Asticcacaulis excentricus CB 48: one gene and its partner. The protein of the gene in region 1 binds, or shares a complex with, the protein of each later gene. Links are inferred from orthologs where the notes say so. Each region holds a gene or a part of one and is shown on either strand. Other genes may lie near its edges.

Evidence for each region. The genes of interacting proteins can lie anywhere in the genome.
Region 2: the proteins of groL (region 1) and metK are in contact, whole or in part, in a cryo-EM structure (PDB 8P4O), measured with the Escherichia coli proteins. The link is inferred for Asticcacaulis excentricus CB 48 from one-to-one orthologs.

The regions. Positions count from the first base shown.
Region 1 is NC_014816.1:1,242,555-1,249,702, reverse strand. What follows is about bases 3,750-6,637. They hold groL (chaperonin GroEL), read left to right. Parts: upstream 3,750-4,315; coding sequence 4,316-5,959; downstream 5,960-6,637. Other genes in these bases: ASTEX_RS05930 (ribonuclease E/G), read right to left, coding at 6,265-6,637; groES (co-chaperone GroES), read left to right, coding at 3,974-4,264; ASTEX_RS05945 (endonuclease/exonuclease/phosphatase family protein), read left to right, coding at 3,750-3,834. Outside these bases: ASTEX_RS05970 (hypothetical protein), read left to right, coding at 1-484; ASTEX_RS05965 (hypothetical protein), read left to right, coding at 544-1,035; ASTEX_RS05960 (hypothetical protein), read left to right, coding at 1,032-1,520; ASTEX_RS05955 (helix-turn-helix domain-containing protein), read left to right, coding at 1,522-1,758; ASTEX_RS05950 (TraB/GumN family protein), read left to right, coding at 1,824-2,777; more of ASTEX_RS05945, read left to right, coding at 3,007-3,749; more of ASTEX_RS05930, read right to left, coding at 6,638-7,148.
Region 2 is NC_014816.1:180,234-185,023, forward strand. Bases 1,505-4,284 are described here. They hold metK (methionine adenosyltransferase), read left to right. Parts: upstream 1,505-2,198; coding sequence 2,199-3,371; downstream 3,372-4,284. Other genes in these bases: lnt (apolipoprotein N-acyltransferase), read left to right, coding at 1,505-1,533; ASTEX_RS00830 (helix-turn-helix domain-containing protein), read left to right, coding at 1,620-2,039; trmB (tRNA (guanosine(46)-N7)-methyltransferase TrmB), read left to right, coding at 3,434-4,147; ASTEX_RS00845 (hypothetical protein), read left to right, coding at 4,252-4,284. Also shown: more of lnt, read left to right, coding at 1-1,504; more of ASTEX_RS00845, read left to right, coding at 4,285-4,790. UniProt on the Escherichia coli protein: Catalyzes the formation of S-adenosylmethionine (AdoMet) from methionine and ATP.

The DNA.
Region 1 (7,148 bases):
CTATGCCGGACTTTTACCCGCCCTGCCCTACGGTCTCATCTATTTTATGGCCGGCCTGATCGGCACGGTGGTTATCGCTTTGCGTGTGCGCAAGCACAGCCTGTTGTCCAACTGGCGCACCGAGGCCGTTTCGGCCGCCTGGCTCTTCGCAGCAGCAGGCATCTTTGTCTATTCGGTCGGCAATGTCGTCGCCGGGACCTATAATCCGGTGTCCAACATGGCATTTCTCGCCATTGTCTTCGCCCTGATCAGCGCCGTGACCGGAGCGACCTGCCGCCGCGATTGGATGTTGATCCCTTCCACCGGATGGCTGCTGATGGCGGCCTTGAGCTTCATGTTTGGGGACAACAGCGCGCTACGGACGCTGGTCTTTGCGCTGGCTTCGGTCCTGCTGATGGGCGTTCCGGGCTGGGCCCTGACCGATCAGGCGCGTCAGGCCCGGCAGGTGAAACAGGCGCTGGGCCTACGTCTAACCGGCTCTTGACTTTAATTCTAATATAAATTTATATACCCCTAACATTAATTTGTTAGAGGGGTTCACACATGTCTGCACACAAATTACCGCTCGACCTGATAGGCATAGGCACAAAAGTCGCCGTCGTAGGGCTTATCGCCGGACTGGTGGTCGAAAAGGCCGCCCCCCTGAACAACATGCACCCGGACCCGTCCGTTCAGGTGTCGCTGCTGTCGATCAGTATGGTGCTGCCGTCCTTCTGGATCAGCCTTCTGGCTCCTATCTGCTATCTGTTCGCCCTGTGGTCGGCTTCAGATGTTTTTATGCGACTGCATAAGGGCGAAGGATTTGGGGCTTCGGTCGTCAAGGGCCTGAAAGACGTCGGTTCAAACCTGATATACGGGGCCATCGCGGCGATCCTAATTATGCCGACCCTTACCGCGATGACCGAGGATCGCTTCCGCGGCGTGCGCTATGATTTCGCTATCGAGCCCCTGACCATCGGCCTGATCGGCCTAATGCTGTGGTTGATTACGCAGGCTGGTGAAAAGCTGCAAACCGATATGGAGAGCTTTGTATGAAGGCCCTTATTCTTAGAACCATGATCGGCCTGCCGACAGGTATCATAGTACCGCTGGTGGTCGTTCAGTTGCCGAAACTGTGGGCGAATACCAGCCATCGGCTCGACATTTTCGGTCTGGCGCTGTTGCAAGGCGGCTTACCGCTGTTGCCCTATGGTTTCTTAGCTATTGCCCTGTGGTTTGCTGCCGACATGATCACCCGCGTTCGTCCGGATACGCCGCTAGAGCCGGTTCTGTCCAAAGGGTTGCGCCACAGCGGGGCGGGGTTGATCCTTGGCGGCCTGGCTGTTGGGCTGAACGTCACACCTTGGGTATGGGGCGAGGTCTATAACAATACCGGCCGGCAGCCCGGCGTCGCAAATGACGTCCTGCTGACCCTTATCTTTGTAGGTCTGGGCCTGATCCTGTTTAGCCTAAGCCAGCGTATCCGCACGCTGCAGGTGGCGCGCGAGGCCCTGTCGGCGGAACTGGAGCAGTACGTCTGATATGCCGGTCAATGTAACGCTTGATGTGATGCTGGCGCGGCGCAAGATGCGCGCAAAGGATTTAGCGGCGCAGGTCGGCATCTCGGAAACCCAGATGTCACTGCTGCGCACCGGCAAGGTGAAGGGCATGCGTTTTGATACCTTGTCAAAACTTTGTTTCCTGCTGGACTGTCAGCCGGGCGACATCATGGCATACCTCCCCGACGAGGCTGATCTGACAGCAAAGGGCGGCGACTGAGCGGACGCGCCCCATTGCGGTCACGGAGTTAGGACTCAAATGACTCTCCGAAGAGGAGCCCCGCTATGTTCAAATCCGTTTGTCTCGCTGCGCTGATCCTGAATGCGCCCGCGGCCTTCGCGCAGGAAACGATCAGCGAAGCGCACCCCATGCAGGACGGCGATCAATGGATTACCGACGTGGTGGTGACGGCCCGCCTGCCCGGCCCCGCCCTGTGGCGCGTGCGCAAGGACGACAGCGAGGTCTATGTGCTGGGGGCCATGCCCGTGATGACCAAGCGCATCCCGTGGGATTCCAAACGTGTCGAGCGGGTCATCGGCCTGTCGAATGTGCTGCTTACCGCGCCAGAGGCTAAGGGCGGACTGATCGGCGGTGCGCGGCTGCTGATGGATCGTCGCCTGCCGCTGGGCAAAAAGCTCGATGAGGTCTTGCCAGCCGATCTGTCGAAGCGTTTCTATACACTGGCCGATGCCTACGGTCTGGACCGCGAAAAGTACAAGAAACTGTCGCCCATCTGGGCAGCGGCCACCCTGCGCGAGGATATTTATGACAAGGCGGGGATTGCCACGCGCGACCCGGAAAAGACGCTGCTGCGTTTCGCCAAGGCCCAGAAGCTGAAAACCAAGCCATCAGGCAGCTTCTCAGTGGCCAAGACCCTGGGGCGCATCGATGATTTTAGCACGCAGCAAGAGGCGCATTGCGTCGCGGCCACGCTGGATGAGATTGACTTTGCCATAAAGAACGCCCGCGCCGCCACCGAAGCCTGGGCCATTGGCGATCTCAAGGCCGTGCAGCGTTTGTCGCCGGATTCAGCACTTCTTGCCTGTCTCGAAGGCGCGCCTTCGACCAAGGCCATGCTGGGGCAGTCGGTCGAACAGACGGTGGGCGCGATCAATACTGCCTTAGGAACGCCGGGTAAGTCCCTGATTGTGCTGCCCTTGTCAGCGCTTCTCACCCCCGGAGGCGCCTTGCAACAACTGGAGCAGCAGGGTGCGACCGTAACCACGCCCTCGCTCTAGACTGAGGTGACTTCACGATTTCCCTCCTCCCCACTGTATGGGGAGGTGCCGAGTTTACGAGGCGGAGGGGTATACCCCTGCCGAAAAGATACCCCTACGGCGCGACATCGCCCGCCACCTCCCCACAAGTGGGGATGTGAAAGAGTAGCCGCGTGAAACGTTAGCTCGGCTCAAAAACGTCATATGAATGTCATTGGACCCCGCGCCTGCCGCGCCATAAACTAACCCTATGAAACTGCTGCCCCTACTTGCTGCCGCGCTGCTTGTCGCCTCGCCCGCCTCTGCCGAGCCCCTGCGCCTGATGAGCTACAATATCCGCTACGCTAATCCGCAGGACGTGCCACCGTGGCCGGAGCGCGGCCCGCGCATGGCGGCGCAGATCGCCTTCCTTGCGCCCGATGTGCTGGGGGTGCAGGAGGCGCTGTTGCCGATGGTCGATGACCTGTCGCAAGCCCTTGGAGACTATGACCATTACGGCGTCGGCCGCGATGATGGGGCCAAGTCGGGCGAAAGCACGACCGTCTTCTGGCGCCGCGACCGCTTTGAGAAGGTATCAGCGACGACTCAGTGGTGCGGTCAGACGCCCGACACCCCCTCGAAAGACGCCGATGCCGCCTTCCCGCGCACCATCACGCGCCTTATTTTGAAGGATAAACGCAGCGGGCAGGTCTTTGATGTTCGCAATGCCCATTTCGACCACGTGGGCGTCAAGGCGCGCGAAAACTGTGCTGTGCAGATTCTGAGCCTGCCGCCCGTGCCGGGCGCGCACCTGATCGTGCTGGGCGATTTCAATACCGGTATGGGCAGCGCGCCGTATAAACGCTTCACCGCCGAAACGAGCCCGCTGAAAGACAGCCGCGTCGCCAGCACCCGCCGTTTTGGACCGACCGGCACCTTCAATGGCTTTGATATCCGCCAGACGGACGGCGAGGCTATCGACCATATTTTTGTGGATCGGACGTTGATGGTTAAGAGCTTCGCCACCCTGACCGACAGCTATTCGGGCAAGGTCATTTCCGATCACTTCCCTATCGTGGCCGATATCGAGCTGAAATAAATTCCGGCGAAAAAATTTCACACGAATCCGCTTCGCCGCTTCTTGACTCTCTGCGGTCGCAACCCTAACTCAGGGGCGCGTTAGCACTCAGGCATACTGAGTGCTAACACATCCATCTGAATAACATCGGAGACATCATATGAGCTTTCGTCCGCTGGGCGACCGCGTTCTCGTGAAGCGCGTTGAAGAAGAAGCCAAGACCAAGGGCGGGATCATCATCCCTGATACGGCTAAGGAAAAGCCGCAAGAAGGCGAAGTCGTCGCTGTCGGGCCGGGCGCCCGCAACGAAAAGGGCGAGCAAGTCGCTCTGGACGTAAAGGTCGGCGACCGCGTTCTGTTCGGCAAGTGGGGCGGCACCGAGGTCAAGCTGAACGGCGAAGACCTGCTGATCCTCAAAGAATCCGACATCCTGGGTGTGGTCGAGCGTTAATCCGCTCTGTCGCCCCTATTCTGATAATACGCAACCAAAGGAACACCCGAAATGGCTGCTAAAGACGTACTGTTTTCCTCGGACGCGCGCGACAAGATCCTGCGCGGCGTCAATGTCCTCGCCAATGCCGTGAAAGTCACGCTTGGCCCCAAGGGCCGCAATGTCATCCTTGAAAAGTCGTTTGGCGCGCCGCGCTCGACCAAGGACGGCGTGTCGGTCGCCAAGGAAATCGAACTGGCCGATAAGTTCGAAAACCTGGGCGCGCAACTGATCCGCGAAGTCGCTTCCAAGACCAACGACAAGGCCGGTGACGGCACCACGACTGCCACGGTTCTGGCTCAGGCCATCGCCGTCGAAGGTCTGAAGTCGGTGTCTTCGGGCCGCAACCCGATGGACCTGAAGCGCGGTATCGACAAGGCCGTGGCCGTCGCCATCGCCGAAATCAAGGCCTCGTCCAAGCCCGTTACCTCGAACTCGGAAATCGCTCAGGTCGGCACCATCTCGGCCAACGGCGACACCGAAGTCGGTCAGATGATCGCTGACGCCATGGCCAAGGTCGGCAACGAAGGCGTCATCACCGTCGAAGAAGCCAAGACCGCCGAAACCGAACTGGACGTCGTCGAAGGCATGCAGTTCGACCGCGGCTACCTGTCGCCCTACTTCGTCACCAACCCGGACAAGATGGAAGCGGTCCTCGAAGACCCGTACATCCTGATCTTCGACAAGAAGATCTCGACCCTGCAACCCATCCTGCCGATCCTCGAAGCCGTGGTTCAGTCGGGCCGCCCGCTGCTGATCATCGCCGAAGACGTCGAAGGCGAGGCTCTGGCCACGCTGGTCGTCAACCGTCTTCGTGGTGGCCTCCGCGTCGCCGCCGTCAAGGCTCCGGGCTTCGGTGACCGCCGCAAGGCCATGCTGGAAGACATCGCCATCCTGACCGCCGGCCAGGTGATCTCCGAAGACATCGGCATCAAGCTTGAGACCGTGACTCTCGACATGCTGGGCCGCGCCAAGAAGGTGACGATCACCAAGGAAACCACCACCGTGGTTGATGGCGTCGGTGAAAAGGCGGAAATCGAAGGCCGCGTGGCTCAGATCAAGCAACAGATCGAAGAAACCACCTCGGACTACGACAAGGAAAAGCTGCAAGAGCGTCTGGCCAAGCTGGCCGGCGGCGTCGCGGTCATCCGCGTCGGCGGCTCGACCGAAGTCGAAGTGAAGGAAAAGAAGGACCGCGTCGATGACGCCCTGAACGCGACCCGCGCGGCCGTGGACGAAGGTATCGTTCCGGGCGGTGGTACGGCTCTGCTGAAGGCGTCGAAGAAGCTGGCCGACCTGACCGGTGACAATGACGACCAGACCGCCGGTATCGCCATCGTGCGCAAGGCCCTGCAGGCGCCGATCCGTCAGATCTCGGAAAACGCGGGCGTCGAAGGCTCGATCGTTGTTGGCAAGGTGCTGGAATCGAACGATGCCAACTTCGGCTTCAACGCTCAGACCGAAAAGTACGTGGACCTGGTGGCCGATGGCGTCATCGACCCGGCCAAGGTTGTGCGTACCGCTCTGCAAGACGCGGCCTCGGTGTCGGGCCTGCTGATCACGACGGAAGCCGCCGTGGTCGAAGCCCCGAAGAAAGAAGCGGCCCCGGCTATGCCTGGCGGCGGCATGGGCGGTATGGGCGGTATGGATTTCTAATTTGGCTCACGTCCCGTTCCTGCGGATCGGGACGTGGACAAAGGTCCATAGCGATAATGTTTTGCTCGGGTCGCCCCCGTCGCAAAATCTCCCAATACTATGTAGAAAGAGCGGGTCTCACGACCCGCTCTTTTTTTTCGTCACTTCGCTGTAAATGCAGACCTGCGGCTGGCTTTCATATGGCGGATCAAAATCATCAGGCCTTCTCTCCAAACAAACAGAGGCGCGGGGAATGTACCGGAAAATAGTGCGACCGAGAGTTATAGGGCCTCTTCTCAACGCGTCCCGAGAGGTCTGCGGAACCATTACGGCAGTGGAACCACCTCGGTTATCGACGATGTTTCGACGCTGAGGCGTGGTGTCAGCGGGTCAAGGCTGTCTTTCAGACACTGGCGCACCTGATCGGCCACCGGGCCTGGCGCGCGCAACCGGAGGCGGCCACCGACATCCGAACGGGCTTCGGCCACGGCGCGCCACAGGAGCCGCCGTGCGGCCCTCAGCGGCGTCTCTTCCATATGGGGCTGTGCGCCCCACGGCCGACTGAATTCCAGCGTCCCAAAGCGGGTAATCGGCCCGCAGGCGATGGCTCGCCCCTCGGCCGCAAAGGCGGACTGCACCAATCCGGTCAGCTTCTCACCATTATGCTTGTTGCCGATCAGATCGACCACCACCAGGCCCGCCAGATTGGACAGGCGCAGACGGCGTACCAACTCTTCAACCGCCACCTCATTGAGGCGTTTGGCGGCCTGACGTGGCGTGTGGATCATCCCTTCCCCAGCACGCCCCATGTCGATATCGCACGCGATCAGGGCGCGCGTCGCCTCTATGGACAGATAACCGCCGCCGGGCAGGTCGAAACTGGGCTGGGTCGCCTGCGCCTCGGCAATATCGAGGGCATCGGGGTCTTCGGCGGGCTCAAACCGGACCTGAGGGTCAATCAGGCGCCGCGCCTGTTGTTTCAGGCGCTCCATCAGCCCCAACGGGTCCGACAGGCGACGTGGCGGCCCATCGCTGACACCCAGCAGGCGGACACGGGGCAATTTGTCGGCACGAGCTTCAGCGGCGATTTCGACCTCGACTGCCGTACCTTCGTTCAGGGCATTGGGGTCGCTGAGATCAGTCATGGCCTCTTGACCATCGGCGAGTTTAAGGAAGCCGATCCGCCCCGATTTGGCGGTTAGCCGAGCCA
Region 2 (4,790 bases), 1.1 Mb from region 1 along the record:
GTCCTTCTGTGGAGCCTTGATCAAAACCTCGGCCCCAAACCGTTACGCAAGGCCTTTGCCATTGGCTGGTGGGCCGGGTTTCTCTATTTCCTCATCAGCTGTTTCTGGGTGGCGGAGGCCTTTCTGGTCGACGCCAGCAATCAGGGCTGGATGGCTCCGTTCGCCGTCTGCCTGCTGCCGGGGGGCATTGCCCTGTTCTGGGGAGCAGCGTTTGCAGTCTATTGCAAACTGGCGAGTGGGCGACTTGCGGGACACTGGTCACGATGGCTGGTTTTTGCCGGTCTGTTCTGTCTGTTTGAGTGGCTCCGCGGCACGATCTTAACCGGATTTCCGTGGAATCCCGCTGGCGCGACGTGGAAGGCGGGCTCGGCGATGTCGCAACTGGCGGCGTTGTTTGGTGTCTATGGCCTCAGTCTATTTACCGTAACCCTGTTCTCAAGCCCGGCGATCTGTCGTCGCCGACCAGGCCTTAAAGGGCTGTGGCCGGTGGCCGTGTCGGCGGCCACGCTGGTCGCAGCCTTCACTTTCGGGGCTGTGCGTCTGTCTACGACCGAGGTTGCGACCACGGGCACATGGATACGCCTTGTACAGCCGAACATCGGTCAGCGCGCAAAGTGGACAGAAGGGGCGCTGCTTAAGGTCATGCGCGGCTATGTTACCTACAGTCAGGCACACGCGAAGCGAGAATTTTTACAGCCTGTTACAAAACGTGATAATAAAGGTTATCCCGACGTTATCCTGTGGCCGGAAGGGGCGCTTCCAGACGCCGCTGAGAACCTGCTCGATCCACAATCGGAGACTGCAAACCTGTTTGCGGCGCTCCTCAAGCCCGATCAGGTTTTACTGTGGGGCGCCTATCACCGTGCGGTAGATGCCGATAACGCTCTTGTCTGGCGTAACTCCATGCTGGCGCTATACCGCGATGAGAGCGGTACGAACTATCAGGTGGTCTATTCCAAGTTCAAACTGGTGCCGTTTGGTGAGTTTCTGCCCTTCGAAAGCGTGCTGGAAAGCCTTGGTGTAAAGGAGCTGGCGCATGTCGGTGACGGTTTCAGTCCCGGTCCGCGCACGCATCCCGTCGAGGTCGCGGGATTGCCATCGTTTCTGCCGCTGATCTGTTATGAAGGCTTGTTCCCCGCCTTGGCCACGGGTGAAGCCAAATCGCCGCCCGCCCGATCAGGGCCATCATGGATTGTTAATATTTCCAACGATGCTTGGTTTGGCCCGACAACCGGACCTGTCCAGCACCTCAATCTTTCGAGCTATCGCGCTATCGAGGAAGGTATGCCCATGGTCCGGTCAACCCCTACGGGTGTGTCTGCGGTGATCGACCCTCTGGGGCGCATCGTGCCGGGCTCGGAAATCGGCATCGGTCAATCAGGCTTTCGTGATGTGATGTTACCTTCTGCGGTATCATTTGCCCCCTACACGCGGTGGCGGCACCTGCACCTCATGCTTGTGGCGCTTTTTTGCTTGATTCCATTGGTATTTGTGACTTTTGTAAACGTTAGCAAAAACAACCAAGAAAGTTGACCGCCTCCCAAATCCGGATGGGAGGGGGTGTTACGACAAAAAGCGGCTCGGCGAAAACGCCGGCTATATAAAGTAAAGAGGCAAAGTTGGACGAAAATTCTAAGACGGACCGCAGTCCGAATCCGGTTGATTTGCATGTCGGTGCGCGCGTGCGTATGCGTCGCAAGTTTTTGGGAATGTCGCAGGAGGCGTTGGCAGAAACCATCTCCCTGACCTTCCAGCAGGTGCAGAAGTATGAGCGCGGTTCCAACCGCATCAGCGCGTCGAAGCTGCACGAAATATCGCGGGCGCTTAAGGCCCCGGTAGCCTATTTCTTTGAAGGCTATGGTGAGTCAGAAGCCGTCGAGGGCTTTTCGGAGTCACAGTCCGAGCAGTTCGTGCACGGCTTCCTCATGACGACCGAAGGCATCGAATTGGCTGAAGCGTTCCCGCGCATTAAAAATGCCAAACACCGTCGCCGTATTCTGGAGCTGGTGCGCGCACTGGCTGAAGACAGCGAAGATTAAAAATTAAAGGTAGACCGACCTCCCCGCAAACCCCGCCTAACCGGCGGGGTTTTTATCGTTTGGGCACTCATAACAGCGGCCCTCCCACAAACGACTTGATCATATAAAGATATGTTTATATGAGTGTGCAACCACTTAGTTGAACAGCGGAGTTCCGCCATGCGCCCGTCCTACATCTTCACTTCCGAAAGCGTCTCCGAAGGCCATCCGGACAAGGTCGCCGACCGGATTTCCGATGTCGTAGTCGATGCCTTCTTGCGCGAAGACCCCGAAGCCCGGGTGGCGTGCGAGACTCTGGTGACGACCGAACGTGTCATTCTGGCCGGTGAAGTACGTGCCGCGGACGACAAGATGCGCGAAATCGTCGCGGGCCTGGAAGACAAGGTGCGCGCCGCCATCAAGGATATCGGCTACGCGCAAAAGGGCTTCCATTGGGCCACGGCACACTATGCCTGTCACCTGCACGCCCAGTCGGCCGACATCGCCATGGGTGTCGATTCCAGTGAGAACAAGGACGAAGGTGCCGGCGATCAGGGCATCATGTTTGGGTATGCCTCGGACGAAACGGCCGAACTGACCTCGGCCCCGCTGCAATGGTCGCACAACATTCTGCGTCGTCTCGCCGAAGCGCGTCACGGTGGTGATCACCGCCTTGAGCCGGACGCTAAGTCGCAGGTCACGGTTCAGTACGAAGACGGCGTACCCTCGCGCATCCTCAAGGTGCTGATCTCGCACCAGCATAAGGAAGGCCTGACGCCGAAAGACGTTGAAGCCATCGTCAAGCCCTATGCACTCGAAGTCCTGCCGCAGGGCATGGTGACCGCGGATACCGAATGGCTGGTCAATCCGACCGGTAACTTCGTCATTGGCGGCCCGGATGGCGACGCGGGTCTAACTGGCCGTAAGATCATCGTCGATACCTATGGCGGTGCCGCACCGCACGGTGGCGGGGCCTTCTCGGGTAAAGACCCGACCAAAGTGGACCGCTCGGCCGCCTACGCCCTGCGTTACCTGGCCAAAAACGTGGTAGCGGCGGGTCTGGCCAAGCGCTGCACGCTCCAGGTCTCCTATGCCATCGGCGTGTCACGTCCTTTAAGCTTCTACGTCAACACCCATGGTACGGGTCAGGTGGACGAGGCGAAGCTCGAAGCCTTGCTGCCGGAACTGATCGGCGGTTTGACGCCGCGTGGCATCCGCCTGCATCTGGGTCTGAACAAGCCGATCTATGAGCGCACGGCGGCCTATGGTCACTTCGGCCGCACGCCGGAAGACGACGGAGGCTTCTCGTGGGAGCGCACCGATCTGGTTGACGCGCTCAAGCGCGAGTTTTAAGAGAGCGGCTTTCCCGGCACCTCCTCTGATATCAGGGGAGGTGCTTTTGCAAAAGGCGCTCTATGTCAGACGAAACACCGCCCGCTATTTCGCCGTCGTGGGGACCCATGCGCTCATTCGGGCGCATCAAGTCGCGCACGTTGAAGCCGCGTCAGGCGGATCTGTTCGACACGCTGTTGCCGACCATCGAAGTCAATGACGCCCTGATCGCACAACTCACTTCCGGCGACATTGGCGGTTACAGCGAACTGTGGCTTGAGATCGGCTTCGGCGGCGGTGAGCATCTGGCGGCGCAGGCCGAGCGTAATCCTCAGGCGCTCATTCTGGGCTTCGAGCCCTTCCTAAACGGCGTTGGCTCGCTGTTGCGCCATGTCGATGAGCGCGGTCTGAAGAATGTGCGCATCATGCCCGGCGATGCGCGCCCGGTGATCGACCGCCTGAACGCGGCCTCGATCGATAAGGTGTTCATCCTCTTTCCTGATCCGTGGCCGAAAGCCCGCCACCACAAGCGCCGCCTCATCCAGAGCGAGACGCTTGACGCTCTGGCACGCGTTATGAAAGACGGGGCGCGACTGCGCTTTGCCACCGACTGGGCCGACTATGCCGATTGGACGCTGGAGCGCGCTGTGGCGCACGCGGCATTTGACTGGCCTGCACAGTCGCAAACCGAATGGAACACGCCGCCCGCAGATCACGTCACGACACGCTATGAAGAGAAGAAACTGGGTGATTGCGCGCCGGTCTTCCTCGACTTTTATCGTCACGCGCGAAATTGACGCCAAAAGGCCGCATTTCACCCCGGTTTGACGCAAAACTGTAGCCATGCGTTCCGTTTTGCTCTGTATTAACTATGGTTAATATTTGGGTGACGGGGTTGTTCATGGAAAGCCTGCATAAGGTTTCGGCGGGTTTTGTATTTGCCTTTCTGTGCCTGCACATGGCCAACCATTTCGTCGGATTGCAGGGGCTCGATACCCACATCGCCTTTATGGCCGTGGCGCGCATGGTTTATCGCCACCCGGTGGTCGAGATGGTCGTGCTGCTGGCCTTTCTGTTGCAGATGCTGACGGGCTGGGCGCTGGCGCGGGAAATCTGGATGAAGAAGAAGGATTTCGTGCATCAGCTTCAGGCGGCTTCGGGCGCCTACATAGCCGTTTTCGCCATCACCCACGTCGCCTTTATCTTCTATGTGCGTCAGTTGGTGGCTGTGGACAGCAATATCTATGTCATCGTCGCAGGCCTGATGCAGAGTGGCTGGATGTACGCACTTATCCCCTACTACGGGTTGGCAATCTTTGCCCTGTTTGTGCATATGGGCTGCATATTGTTCGACATTTTCAAGAAGAGCTTGCGGCCGGTGTCATGGGGGCTTCTGGTCACAACGGTCGGCATTGGCGGATACGCCACGTGGTTGCTGAT